One region of the Microbispora sp. NPDC049633 genome, then DNA from elsewhere that is predicted to be linked to it. Evidence: riboswitches for the same ligand, from Rfam matches in the RefSeq annotation. Region 1 holds a riboswitch; the other holds the start of a gene.
The links. Region 1 has a riboswitch for thiamine pyrophosphate ahead of thiO (glycine oxidase ThiO). Riboswitches for the same ligand answer to the same signal wherever they lie in the genome.
Positions count from the first base shown of each region.

Region 2: another riboswitch for thiamine pyrophosphate. It lies ahead of AB0J39_RS36725 (cytosine permease); the one in region 1 lies ahead of thiO (glycine oxidase ThiO).

Region 1 is NZ_JBFAOO010000063.1:31,998-37,327, reverse strand. It holds partial or broken gene AB0J39_RS18490 (thiazole synthase) at 1-390, opposite strand, end outside; gene thiS (sulfur carrier protein ThiS) at 387-587, opposite strand; gene thiO (glycine oxidase ThiO) at 584-1,696, opposite strand; TPP riboswitch at 1,687-1,797, opposite strand; gene AB0J39_RS18475 (FAD-dependent oxidoreductase) at 1,984-3,162, shown strand; gene AB0J39_RS18470 (Rv2175c family DNA-binding protein) at 3,206-3,580, shown strand; gene thiE (thiamine phosphate synthase) at 3,609-4,262, shown strand; gene AB0J39_RS18460 (polyprenyl synthetase family protein) at 4,389-5,330, opposite strand, start outside.
Region 2 is NZ_JBFAOO010000282.1:155-5,484, reverse strand. It holds gene AB0J39_RS36750 (LCP family protein) at 1-409, shown strand, start outside; gene AB0J39_RS36745 (GPP34 family phosphoprotein) at 482-1,132, opposite strand; gene AB0J39_RS36740 (TenA family protein) at 1,176-1,781, shown strand; gene AB0J39_RS36735 (DNA-formamidopyrimidine glycosylase family protein) at 1,804-2,682, shown strand; gene AB0J39_RS36730 (rhodanese-like domain-containing protein) at 2,757-3,080, shown strand; TPP riboswitch at 3,138-3,254, shown strand; gene AB0J39_RS36725 (cytosine permease) at 3,245-4,585, shown strand; gene AB0J39_RS36720 (helix-turn-helix domain-containing protein) at 4,669-5,265, opposite strand; partial or broken gene AB0J39_RS36715 (ABC transporter ATP-binding protein) at 5,289-5,330, opposite strand, start outside.

The DNA.
Region 1 (5,330 bases):
GACGAAGCCGTCGGCGACCAGCCGCTCGGCGGCGTCGAAGGTCTCGATCGGGTCGGGCAGCAGGGTGCGCTCGTCGGCGATGACCTCCAGCTTGACCCAGTCGGTCCCCAGGGCCTCACGCGCCAGGCGGGCGGTCAGCACGGCCTCCCCGGCCGTGAAGCACCCCGCGGTGTTCGGCAGCACCTTGACGCCGCGGGCGCGCAGCACGTCCAGCACCGAACCGCGCGACGCCGGGTCGAGCCTGCGCATCGCGACGGTCGTCAGCTCGGTGCCGGACGCCTCCAGCGCCTGGTCGAGCACCTCCAGCGACGGCGCGCCGCCGGTGCCCATGATGAGGCGCGAGGTGAACTTCTCCCCGCCCAGCACGAAGACGTCGTCGGTCATGCTCATCCTCCCTGCACCGCCGTCAGCACCTCGACGCCGTCGCCGTCGGCAACCGGAGTGGAGTCCCAGGCGCTCCGGCTCACCACCTCGCCGTTCAGGGCCACCGCGACCCCGGACGTCAGGGACGTGAGGGCGCGTACGGCGTCGCCGACCGTGGCGCCGGCGGGCAACTCGGCCGCGCCTCCGTTGATCGTGACTTTCACTTGCTGAATCTCCCTGGATGGCAGGCCCCGGTGACCGGGGGTGGCTCGTCGCCGGTGAGGAGCGCCGCGACGGCGTCGGCGGTGATCGGGGACAGCAGCACGCCGTTGCGGCCGTGCCCGGTCGCCGCGAACACGCCGGGCGGTCCGGCGGGGCCGATGAGCGGCAGGTTGTCGGGCGTGCCCGGGCGGAAGCCGACCGTGGTCTCGGTCAGTTCGAGCTCGGTGATGCCGGGCACCAGCTCACGGGCGTCCCGCAGCAGCTCGTACACGCCGCCGGCGGTGACCCGCGCGTCGTACCCCAGTTCCTGCACCGTGGCGCCCAGCGTGATCTCTCCGTCGCCCCGGGGCACCAGATAGGCGGGGGAGCCGTGCACCAGCCCTCGCACGCACCGCGTGAGGAACCCCTGTGGCCCCCGCAGCCGGAGGATCTCGCCCTTGACCGGGCGCACCGGCAGGCCGGGCAGCAAGGACGCCGACCACGATCCGGCCGCCACGACGACCTGGCCCGCCGCGACGGCCTCGCCGGACGCCAGCCGTACGGACGGGCCGCCCGTCCCGGAGGCGTCGATCCCGGAGACCCGCTCGGCGACCAGCGTGCCGCCCGCCTTCTCGAACGCGGTGAGCAGGGCCCGCACGACCCTGCGCGGGTTGACCCAGGCGTCGTCGCGGGCCAGCAGCCCGCCGCGTACGGAGGGGGCGAGCATCGGCTCGTAGGAGCGGCACTCGCGCCCGGTGAGCCGCTCGACCCGCAGGCCGAGCGTCCGCTCGAAGGTCGCGAGGTCGTCCAGATAGGCCATGTCGTCCGCGCCGCGGGCGACCTCGAGCGTGCCATCGGTCCGGTAGTCCAGCTCGACGCCGCTCTCGTCCTCGAGTTCGGCCCGGAACCCCGGCCAGGCCGCCAGCGACGCGAGGCCGAGCCGCAGCAGCGGCTCCTCCGTGTAGGTCACCTCGCTGACCGGCGCGAGCATCCCGGCCGACGCGTGGGTGGCGCCGCCTCCGGGCACGGGGTCGGCCACCGCCACCGACAGGCCCCGGCGGACCGCGCGCCACGCCGCGGCCAGGCCCGCCACGCCGCCGCCGGCGATCACGACGTCGTATGTGGGGGGCACAGCGCGCTCCCTTCGCCGGCATTACCCGGATCAGGTCGGGGCGGTCGAGAGCCTCACGCTCTCCTCTCAGCCCGGTCCGCCGGGCTCCCGCGCGTCTTACGTGCACCAGCGTAGTACGCCGCCTGTCATGGCCGATCGCCGGAGGCCGCGCGCCGTCACACGGCCGGCGCCGTTCGAACAGGGAACTCCTTCACAACGTGGGCCCCCGTCGAAGTGCGCGCTACTTGCCCAACTCGTTATGAGGGGCCCGTTGGCCAGGGCCCCCGCTGACAATCTATGGTCAAGCTGTGGATCACGTCGTGGTGGTGGGTGCCGGCCTGGCCGGCGTGCGAAGCATCGAGGCGTTGAGGGCCCGTGGATTCACCGGGCGCATCACGCTCATCGGCGAGGAACACCATCGCCCCTATGACCGGCCGCCGCTGTCGAAGGCGGTGCTGCTCGGAGGCACCGATTCCACGGTGGTCGACTCCGACCTCGACGCCCTCAACGTACGGCTGTGCCTCGGCACGGCGGCCAAGGGCCTGCGTGACGGCGTGCTGGAGACGACCGAGGGCGAGCTGGAGTACGACGGCCTGGTCATCGCCACCGGCGCCGCCCCGATCCGCCTGCGCGGCGAGGGCCGCCAGCACGTGCTGCGCACCATCGAGGACGCGCTGGCGCTGCGCGAGCGGCTGGTCCCCGGCGCCCGCGTGGCGGTGATCGGGGCCGGCTGGATCGGCGCGGAGGTCGCCACCGCCGCGGCCAGGGCCGGGTGCGCGGTGACCGTCGTGGAGGCGGGGGAGAGCCCGCTCGCCGTGGCGCTCGGCCCCGCCGTGGGCAGCCACACCATCGGCTGGTACGCGCGGGCGGGCGTCGAGCTGCGTCTCGGCGCGATGGTCGGCACCGTGGACGCCGACGGCCTCACGCTCATGTCCGGCGCCCGGGTGCCGGCGGACGTGGTCGTCACCGGCGTCGGGGTGCGCCCCGCCGTCGACTGGCTGAAGGGCTCGGCCGTCCGGCTCGACGACGGGGTGGTGGTCGACGAGCACCTGCGCACGTCGCTGCCCAACGTGGTCGCGGTGGGCGACTGCGCCAACTGGTGGTCGCGCAGGTTCGCCACCCGCCTGCGGGTCGAGCACTGGGACACCGCGCTCCAGGCCCCCGACACGGCCGTCGCCACCCTCCTGGGCGAGGACGCGGTCTACGACCCCGTGCCGTACTTCTGGTCGGAGCAGTTCGGCCACATGGTGCAGTTCGCCGGGCACCGGGAGGCGGGCGACCGTGTGCTGCTGCGCGGCGACCCCCACAGGGACGCGAAGTGGGCGGTGTGCTGGCTGACGGCCGAGGACCGGCTCGCCGCGGTGCTCACCGTGGACCGGCCGCGCGACGTGGTGCAGGGCCGCAGGATCGTCGAGGGCGGCCAGCGGCTCGACCCGAGGCGGGTGGCCGATCCGGCCGTCCCGCTCCGCGACTGCATTATGACGTAATCGAGGTGTTTCCCGGCGGCCCGCCTGTGGTAATGGTGGATCCGTGACGCTTACTGTTGCGCAGATCGACCGAGAGACCGACCAGCTCGTCGGGGAGTGGCTCCCCCTCTCGGAGGCCGCCAAGAGGCTAGGGCTCAGCATGGGCCGCGCCAAGCAACTCCTCAAGGACAAGAAGCTCGCCGGCGTCCGCAGGGGCGGAGGTGAGCCGCAGATCCCCGCGGTGTTCATCGCCGGCGGCGACGTGCTCAAGGGCCTGCCCGGCACGCTGACGCTCCTGGCCGACGCGGGCTACGACGAGGTGGAGTCGATCCGGTGGTTGTTCACCCCGGACGACTCGCTGCCGGGGTCCCCGATCGACGCGATCGTGAAGGGCCGGCACACCGAGGTCAAGCGCAGGGCCCAGGCCCTGGGTTTCTGACCGTACGGCCGCATGGCATTGTGGTCGGGTGATTGACACCCGGCGACAGCGGCTCGCGCAGGCCAGGCTCTACCTCTGCACGGACGGCAGGAGGGACCGCGGCGACCTGGAGAAATTCCTCGACGCGGTCCTGTCCGCCGGAGTGGACATCGTCCAGCTCAGGGAGAAGGGCCTGGAGGCGCGCGAGGAGCTGGACCTGCTCGAGGTCTTCCGCGCGGCGTGCGACAGGCACGGCGCGCTGCTGGCGGTCAACGACCGGGCGGACGTCGCCTTCGCCGCCCGGCCCGACATCCTGCACCTCGGGCAGGACGACCTCCCGGTCCCGGTGGCCCGGGAGATCCTCGGCTCCGGCGTGCTCATCGGCAGGTCCACGCACTCGGCGGCGGAGGCGTCGGCCGCCGCCGTGGAGCCCGGGGTGGACTACTTCTGCTGCGGGCCGATCTGGCCCACGCCCACCAAACCCGGCCGCCCGGCGCCCGGCCCGGCGCTGCTGGAACACGCCGCGCGCCTGGGCGCCGACCGGCCGTGGTTCGGCATCGGCGGCATCGACCTGGGCAACCTCGACGAGGTGATGGCGCACGGCGTGCGCCGGGCCGTGGTCGTCCGGGCCGTCACCGAGGCCGACGATCCCGGCGCCGCCGCCGCCGCGCTCAAGGCCCGGCTGACCGCCGTCCCGCTCTGAGCCGCCCCTGAGCCGCCCCTGAGCCGCCGCTGAGCCGTCCGAGCGCCGCGTTCCGCCAGGTGCGGCGGGAGGTGGCGGTCCGGGGCCGCCACCGGTCCGGCCGCGCGTCCCCCTCAGGCGCGGCGGTCAGGTGCGGCGGGACGTGGCGGCGACGGCGAGGGCGGCCAGCGCCGTCCGGGCCTCCTCCTCGATCGGCGCGTGGTCGAGGGCGTGCAGCGCGTCGTCGAGATAGCGCTTGATCATGCCCTCGCACGCGGCCAGCGCGCCGGTCTCCTCGATCACCGCGCGCAGCCGCCCGACGCCCTCGGCGTCCAGCCCGGGGTCGCCGAGCAGAGACCGTACGACCGTCGCCTGCGCGGGGCCGGCCGAGGCGAGCGCGCGCGCGATCAGGACGGTCCGCTTGCCCTCGCGAAGGTCGTCTCCGGCGGGCTTGCCGGTCTCCGCCGGGTCGCCGAACACGCCGAGGATGTCGTCGCGCAGCTGGAAGGCGATGCCCACCTGCTGGCCGTACTGCACGCAGAGCCGGTCGATCCACGCGTGCCGGGCCCGGGCGGCGAGGACGAGGCCGAGCCGGAGCGGCTGCTCGACCGAGTACTTGCCGCTCTTGTAGAGGGCCACCCGCAGCGCGCTCTCGTAGGTGCTTTCGCCCTGCGCCTGTTCGAGCAGGTCGAGATACTGCCCGCACATCAGCTCGGTGAGCATGTGATCGTGCACCGGCTGGGCGGCGGCGAGCGCCTCGGGAGCCAGGCCGCAGGTGCGCCACATCTCCCCGGACCACACCAGCAGGAGATTCCCCAGCAGCACGGCGGAGCCCTCGCCGAACTGCCGCGCGGAGCCGTGCCAGCCCGCCTCGGTGTGCATCCGTTCGAACCGGCGGTGCGCGGACGGCATGCCCCGGCGCACGTCGCTCGCGTCCATCACGTCGTCGTGGACGAGCGCGCTCGCCTGCAGCAGCTCCAGCGAGGCGGCCGCGGAGTGCAGCCCCGGGTCGTCGCCGCCGCCCGCGGCCCGCCACCCCCAGTGGCAGAAGGCGGGGCGCAACCGTTTGCCGCCGGCCAGGAAGTCCTC
Region 2 (5,330 bases), on a different contig from region 1:
GAAGAAGGGCTGCCAGGACATGGACGGCGGCACCGCGCTCGGCTATGTCCGCACCCGGGCCACCGGCGCCATCCCGGACTTCGAGCGCACCCAGCGGCAGCGTCAGTTCTTCTCGGCCGTCGTGCAGAAGGCCGCGAGCCCGGGCACGCTGATCAACCCGTTCACCTCGGTCCCGCTGGCGCTGAACGCGGCCGACTCGGTCGCCGTCGACCCCGGCACCGGCCTGTTCGACCTGCTGTCGGTCGGCCTGGCCATGCGCGAGGGACCCGTCGCGACCGCCGTGCCGGTCGGCTCGCTGCCGACGATCGGCGGCCAGGCGGTGGTCAAGTGGGACACGCAGAAGGCGCTGCGCCTGTTCGAGGCGCTCGCCGCCGACAAGCAGGTGCCCAAGGACGTGATCACCAAGTAACCGCGGCGGCCGGTGCCGACGCGCCCGGCCGCTCATCCGCGCGTGCGGCGTGCGCGGCACGAGCGGCGGGAGTCAGCCTCCGGCGGAGGCGGCGACCGCCGCGGCGGTCGTGGCCGCGACGACGGCGGCGTGCACGGACGCGATCGTCTTGCGGACCGCCTCGCCCGTCCACTGGCCCTGGGCGATCTCCTTGACCCGGTCCTTCGGCGCCCCGGGGAACGCCTTACGGTCGAGTTTGGCCGCGTGTATGACCGCGAACAGCACCGCCGTCCGCTCGTCGGGCTCGGCCCCGGTCAGCACGTTCTGGACGCGTTCCCGCACGCCCTGCTCGTGGCGCGGGTCGAGCTCCGGATAGCGCGTGGTGGGGAAGATCCCCAGGATCTTGCCCTCCTGCTCGCTCAGCACGCCCCGGGCGGCCAGGCGGGTGAGCAGCCGCTTGCGCAGCCTGCCCATGCGTAGCCTGCCCACCCACCAGCTGGCGTCGCGCCGCCTGGCCTCGCCGATGATCCGGGACAGCGTCGCGTCCAGCTCCTCGTCACCCAGCGGGGCGCCGTTCTCGACCTGCAGCTTCTTGCCGTCGAAGCCGACACGTCCGCGTACGGCGAGCTCCGCGAGCAGGGCGCCCGCCAGGGCGCAGTCGAGCTCAATCGACCCGATGATCGGCTTGCCGGTGTCCTCCCGGTAGGCCAGCAGCAGCACTTCCTCGGCGATCGTCAGTGTCACGTGATCGAGCGTAACGCGCCAATCCAGGCCAGAATGTGCCTTTATGGGAATATCTGATGAGCTGCACGCCATCGGGCGGCCGATGCTCGACGCCCAGCTCGCGCACCCGACCGTACGCGGAATCGCGGCGGGTGACCTGCCCGAGCCGGTCTTCCGGTCGTGGCTGGAGCAGGACTACCTGTACCTGCTCGACTACGTCCGGGTGTTCAGCCGGCTGGCCTGGCAGGCTCCGGACGCCCACCTCGGTGACCTCGTCGACCTCGCGTACGCCACCTGGCACGACGAGCTGGACCTGCACCGGTCGCTGTCGGCCGAGTTCGGCGCCGACCTCGACGGCGCGGTGAAGGGCCCGGCCTGCGCGGCGTACACCTCGTTCCTGCTGGAGGCGGCCGCCGACTACGGGGAGGGCCTGGCCGCGCTGTACCCCTGCATGTGGGGCTACTCGACGCTCGGCCGGATCCTGGCCGCCGACCCGCCCGCCGAGCCCCGGTACAAGGCGTGGGTGGACACCTACGCCGATCCCGGCTTCGCCGCCCTCGCCGAGCGCATCGCCGTCATGATCGACGAGGCGGCTCCCGACCCGGCGCGCGCCCGGGAGCTGTTCGTCCGGGGCATGGAGCACGAGCTCGCGTTCTGGGACGTCCCTTAACCGGCCGGGTTAGTGTGAGGGCATGCCGGAGCTGCCCGAGGTCGAGGCGCTCGCCGAGTTCCTCCGCGAGCACGCCGTCGGCCATGCCGTCATCGGGGTCGACGTGACCGCCTTCCAGGCTCTGAAGACCGTCGACCCGCCCGTCACCGCGCTCGCCGGGCTGCTCGTCACCGGCGTGGCGCGGCACGGCAAGTTCCTCGACGTCGACTGTGACGGCCTGCACTTCGTCACCCACCTGGCGCGCGGCGGCTGGCTGCGCTGGCGCGACGACCTCACGGGCGCGCGGCCGGTGCGGCCGGGCAAGGGCCCGCTCGCGGTCCGCGTACGGCTGTCGCCCGGCGAGGACGGCCGCGCCCCCGGATTCGAGCTCACCGAGGCCGGCACGCAGAAGCGCCTGGCGGTGTACGTGGTGCGCGATCCCGGGGACGTGCCCGGCGTCGCCGGCCTCGGGCCCGACCCGCTGGCGGAGGACTTCACGCCGGGCGTGCTGAAGACGATCGTGGGCGGCAGCCGGGCGCAGATCAAGGGCCTGCTGCGGGACCAGAAGGTGATCGCCGGCATCGGCAACGCCTACTCCGACGAGGTGCTGCACGTCGCGAAGATGTCCCCCTTCAAGATCGCCGGAACGCTGACGGACGGCCAGGTCGCCGACCTGCACGACGCGATCGTGAGCACGCTGCGGGACGCGGTCGGCCGGGCCAGGGGGCTGGCCGCCAAGGACCTCAAGTCGGAGAAGAAGTCGGGCCTGCGCGTGCACGGCCGTACGGGCGAGGCGTGCGAGGTGTGCGGCGACACGATCAGGGAGGTGTCGTTCGCCGACTCGTCGCTGCAGTACTGCCCGACCTGCCAGACCGGCGGCAAGCCGCTGGCCGACCGCCGGCTGTCCCGCCTCCTCAAGTAGCGTCCGCGCATCACCGTGGGTCACAGCTTCCGGCATGGGCCCGGGCATCGGCGGCGTGCGGCCACAATGGGCGCATGACATTGCCGGAAATCACCCCTGACGCCCTGCCCGACGACGCGTACCTGCTCGACGTCCGTGAGAACGACGAGTGGGTGGCGGGCCACGCGCCCGGCGCCGTCCACATCCCGCTCGCCGAGCTGCAGGCGCGGGTGGAGGAGGTGCCGCACGACCGGCCGGTGTACGTGGTCTGCCGCGTCGGCGGACGGTCGGCGCACGCCGCGATGTGGCTCAACCACATCGGCAGGGACGCAGTCAACGTGGACGGCGGCATGCAGCTGTGGGCGGCCGTCGGACGTCCGATGGTCAGCGAGACCGGCGGGGCGCCCTACGTCGCGTGAGAAGCCCTACCCCGCGTAGGAAAACGGTCAAAGAAGTGTCATAATCCCGAAGACATCATCAATACCCGCGGGAGCTCGGGCGTGACCGGGCTGAGAGGGCGGATCGAAGTCGTGCCGCCGACCGCATGAACCTGTCCGGATAATGCCGGCGTAGGGAGTGTGTGATGGCTTCTGCCGTCGTCGACGACGCGCACGCGGAGGTTCCCCTCACCCTGGACGAGGAGGCCCCCAGAACTCTGGGGCTGCTCGACCAGGGCGCGTTCTGGGCCAACCTCGGCGTCAGTCTCCTCGGCTTCTCGGGGGCCCTGTTCCTGCTCGACCCCCTGGGCGGCAAGCCGCTGACGTTCACCGCCGCGGTGCTCGCCGCCGTCGTCGGCAGCCTGCTGGGCACGGCCATGGTCGGCCTGGCCGCGATCCCCGGCGCGCGGACCGGCCGGCCGGCGATGGTGCTGCTGCGCGGCCTGTTCGGGGCCCGGCTCTCGTACATCCCGACCGTGCTGAACATCGTGCAGATGCTCGGCTGGGGCGCCTTCGAGCTGTGGGTCATCGCCAACGGCGCGCAGGCCCTGTTCGGCACGGCGGTGCCGTACGCGGTGTGGGCGGTCGCGGCCGGTGCGCTGACGATCGCGCTGACGATCCGGCCGCTCGGCGCGCTGCGGCTGCTGCGCCGCTACGTCACGGCGGGCGTGGTGGTCGCGATGATATGGCTCTCGGTCGCCCTGTTCGCCCAGGGGCCGTCCGTGGGGGGCGGCTCCTGGGACGCCTTCGCCCCCGCCGTCGACTACGTCATCGCGCTGTCGGTGTCGTGGGTGCCGATGGCCGCCGACTACGCCAGGCACTCGCGGTCGAGCGGCGCGGCGTTCACCGGCGTGGTGGCGGGTTACACCATCGCCCAGGTGGCGTGCCTGGCGCTCGGCATCGCCGCGCTCGCCCTGGTGGGCAACGACCCGGACAAGGTGTGGGAGCCGTTCGTGGCCGCCCCGCTCGGGATCCTGTTCTTCGGCATCCTGGTGCTGCGCGAGGCCGACCAGTCGTTTGCGAACGTCTACTCGACGACCGTCTCGATCCAGAACCTCGCGCCGCGCTGGGACCGCCGGGCGATCTCGATCGTGATCGGCGTGCTCACGACTCTTATCGCGCTGTTCGCCGACGTGAACTCCTACGGCGCGTTCCTGAGCGTGATCGGGGCGGTCTTCGTGCCGATGTTCGCCGTCCTCGTGGTCGACTACTTCCTGCTCGGCGGGACGGCCCGGTGGAACACCGCCGAGGACGCCCCCTCCCGGTGGCTCATGGTCGTGCCGTGGATCCTCGGGTTCGTGGCGTACTGGATCGTCACGTCCACCCCGACGGTCGGGTGGTGGGACGGGTTCTGGACCGACGTCCGCCTGGCCCTCGGGTTCGTCCACCAGCCCTGGATGAACGCCGCGCTCGCCGCGTTCCTGGTGGCCGCGCTGGCGACCGTGGCGCTGTCCGTCCCGGCCCGCCGCCTGCGCTCTCGCCGTTGAGTTCATCGAGCCTCACCTGCCGATCCGCGGGTTCGGCCCGCGTCCCCGGCAGCGACAGCGCTCCGGTGGCGTGATCCGGCGGTTCAGGACGGGTGGGCGGCCTTGTCCGCGGTGCGCACGAACGGCTCCAGCAGGGCCCGTGCGGACTCCCAGGCGGTCTCCAGGTCGGTGCCGGACTCGATCAACCGGGACCCGGCGAACACGATGGCGTTGATCATCTCCGCGGTCTCGGGCACCGCGGCGACGCCGAGGCCGCGCAGCGCCTCCACGAGCGGCTCCAGGAGCTGCTGGTGCATGGCCCGGCTCTGCTCGGCGACCGTGTCGCCCGGCGCGACCTCCGCGAGGACGGTGGCCAGCGCGTGCTCACCCTCGGCTATGAGCTCGAAGTTCGTCAGCACGTAGGCGAGTACGCGGTCGGCGGGGGTCGCGGCGGCGTCCATCGCCGCGGCGACCCTCGCCGACCAGCGGGGGAAGACGTCCTCCACCAGCGCGTTGAGCAGGTCCTCGGCGGACCGGAAGTACTGGTAGAGGCTGGGCCGGGCCAGCCCGGCGCGCTCCGCGACCCGGGTCAGCGTCGGCGGCCGGCCGGTCTCCGCGAGGATCTCCCTGGCGGCGTCGAGCAGCGCCCGGTGCTGGGCGGCCCGATGCTCGGCGACGGTAGCCGCCTGAATGCGTGGCACCTGCTCTCCTCCGCCATGGTCGTCTACTCCGACAGTCTCCCATCCACCATCGACAGGACGCGATC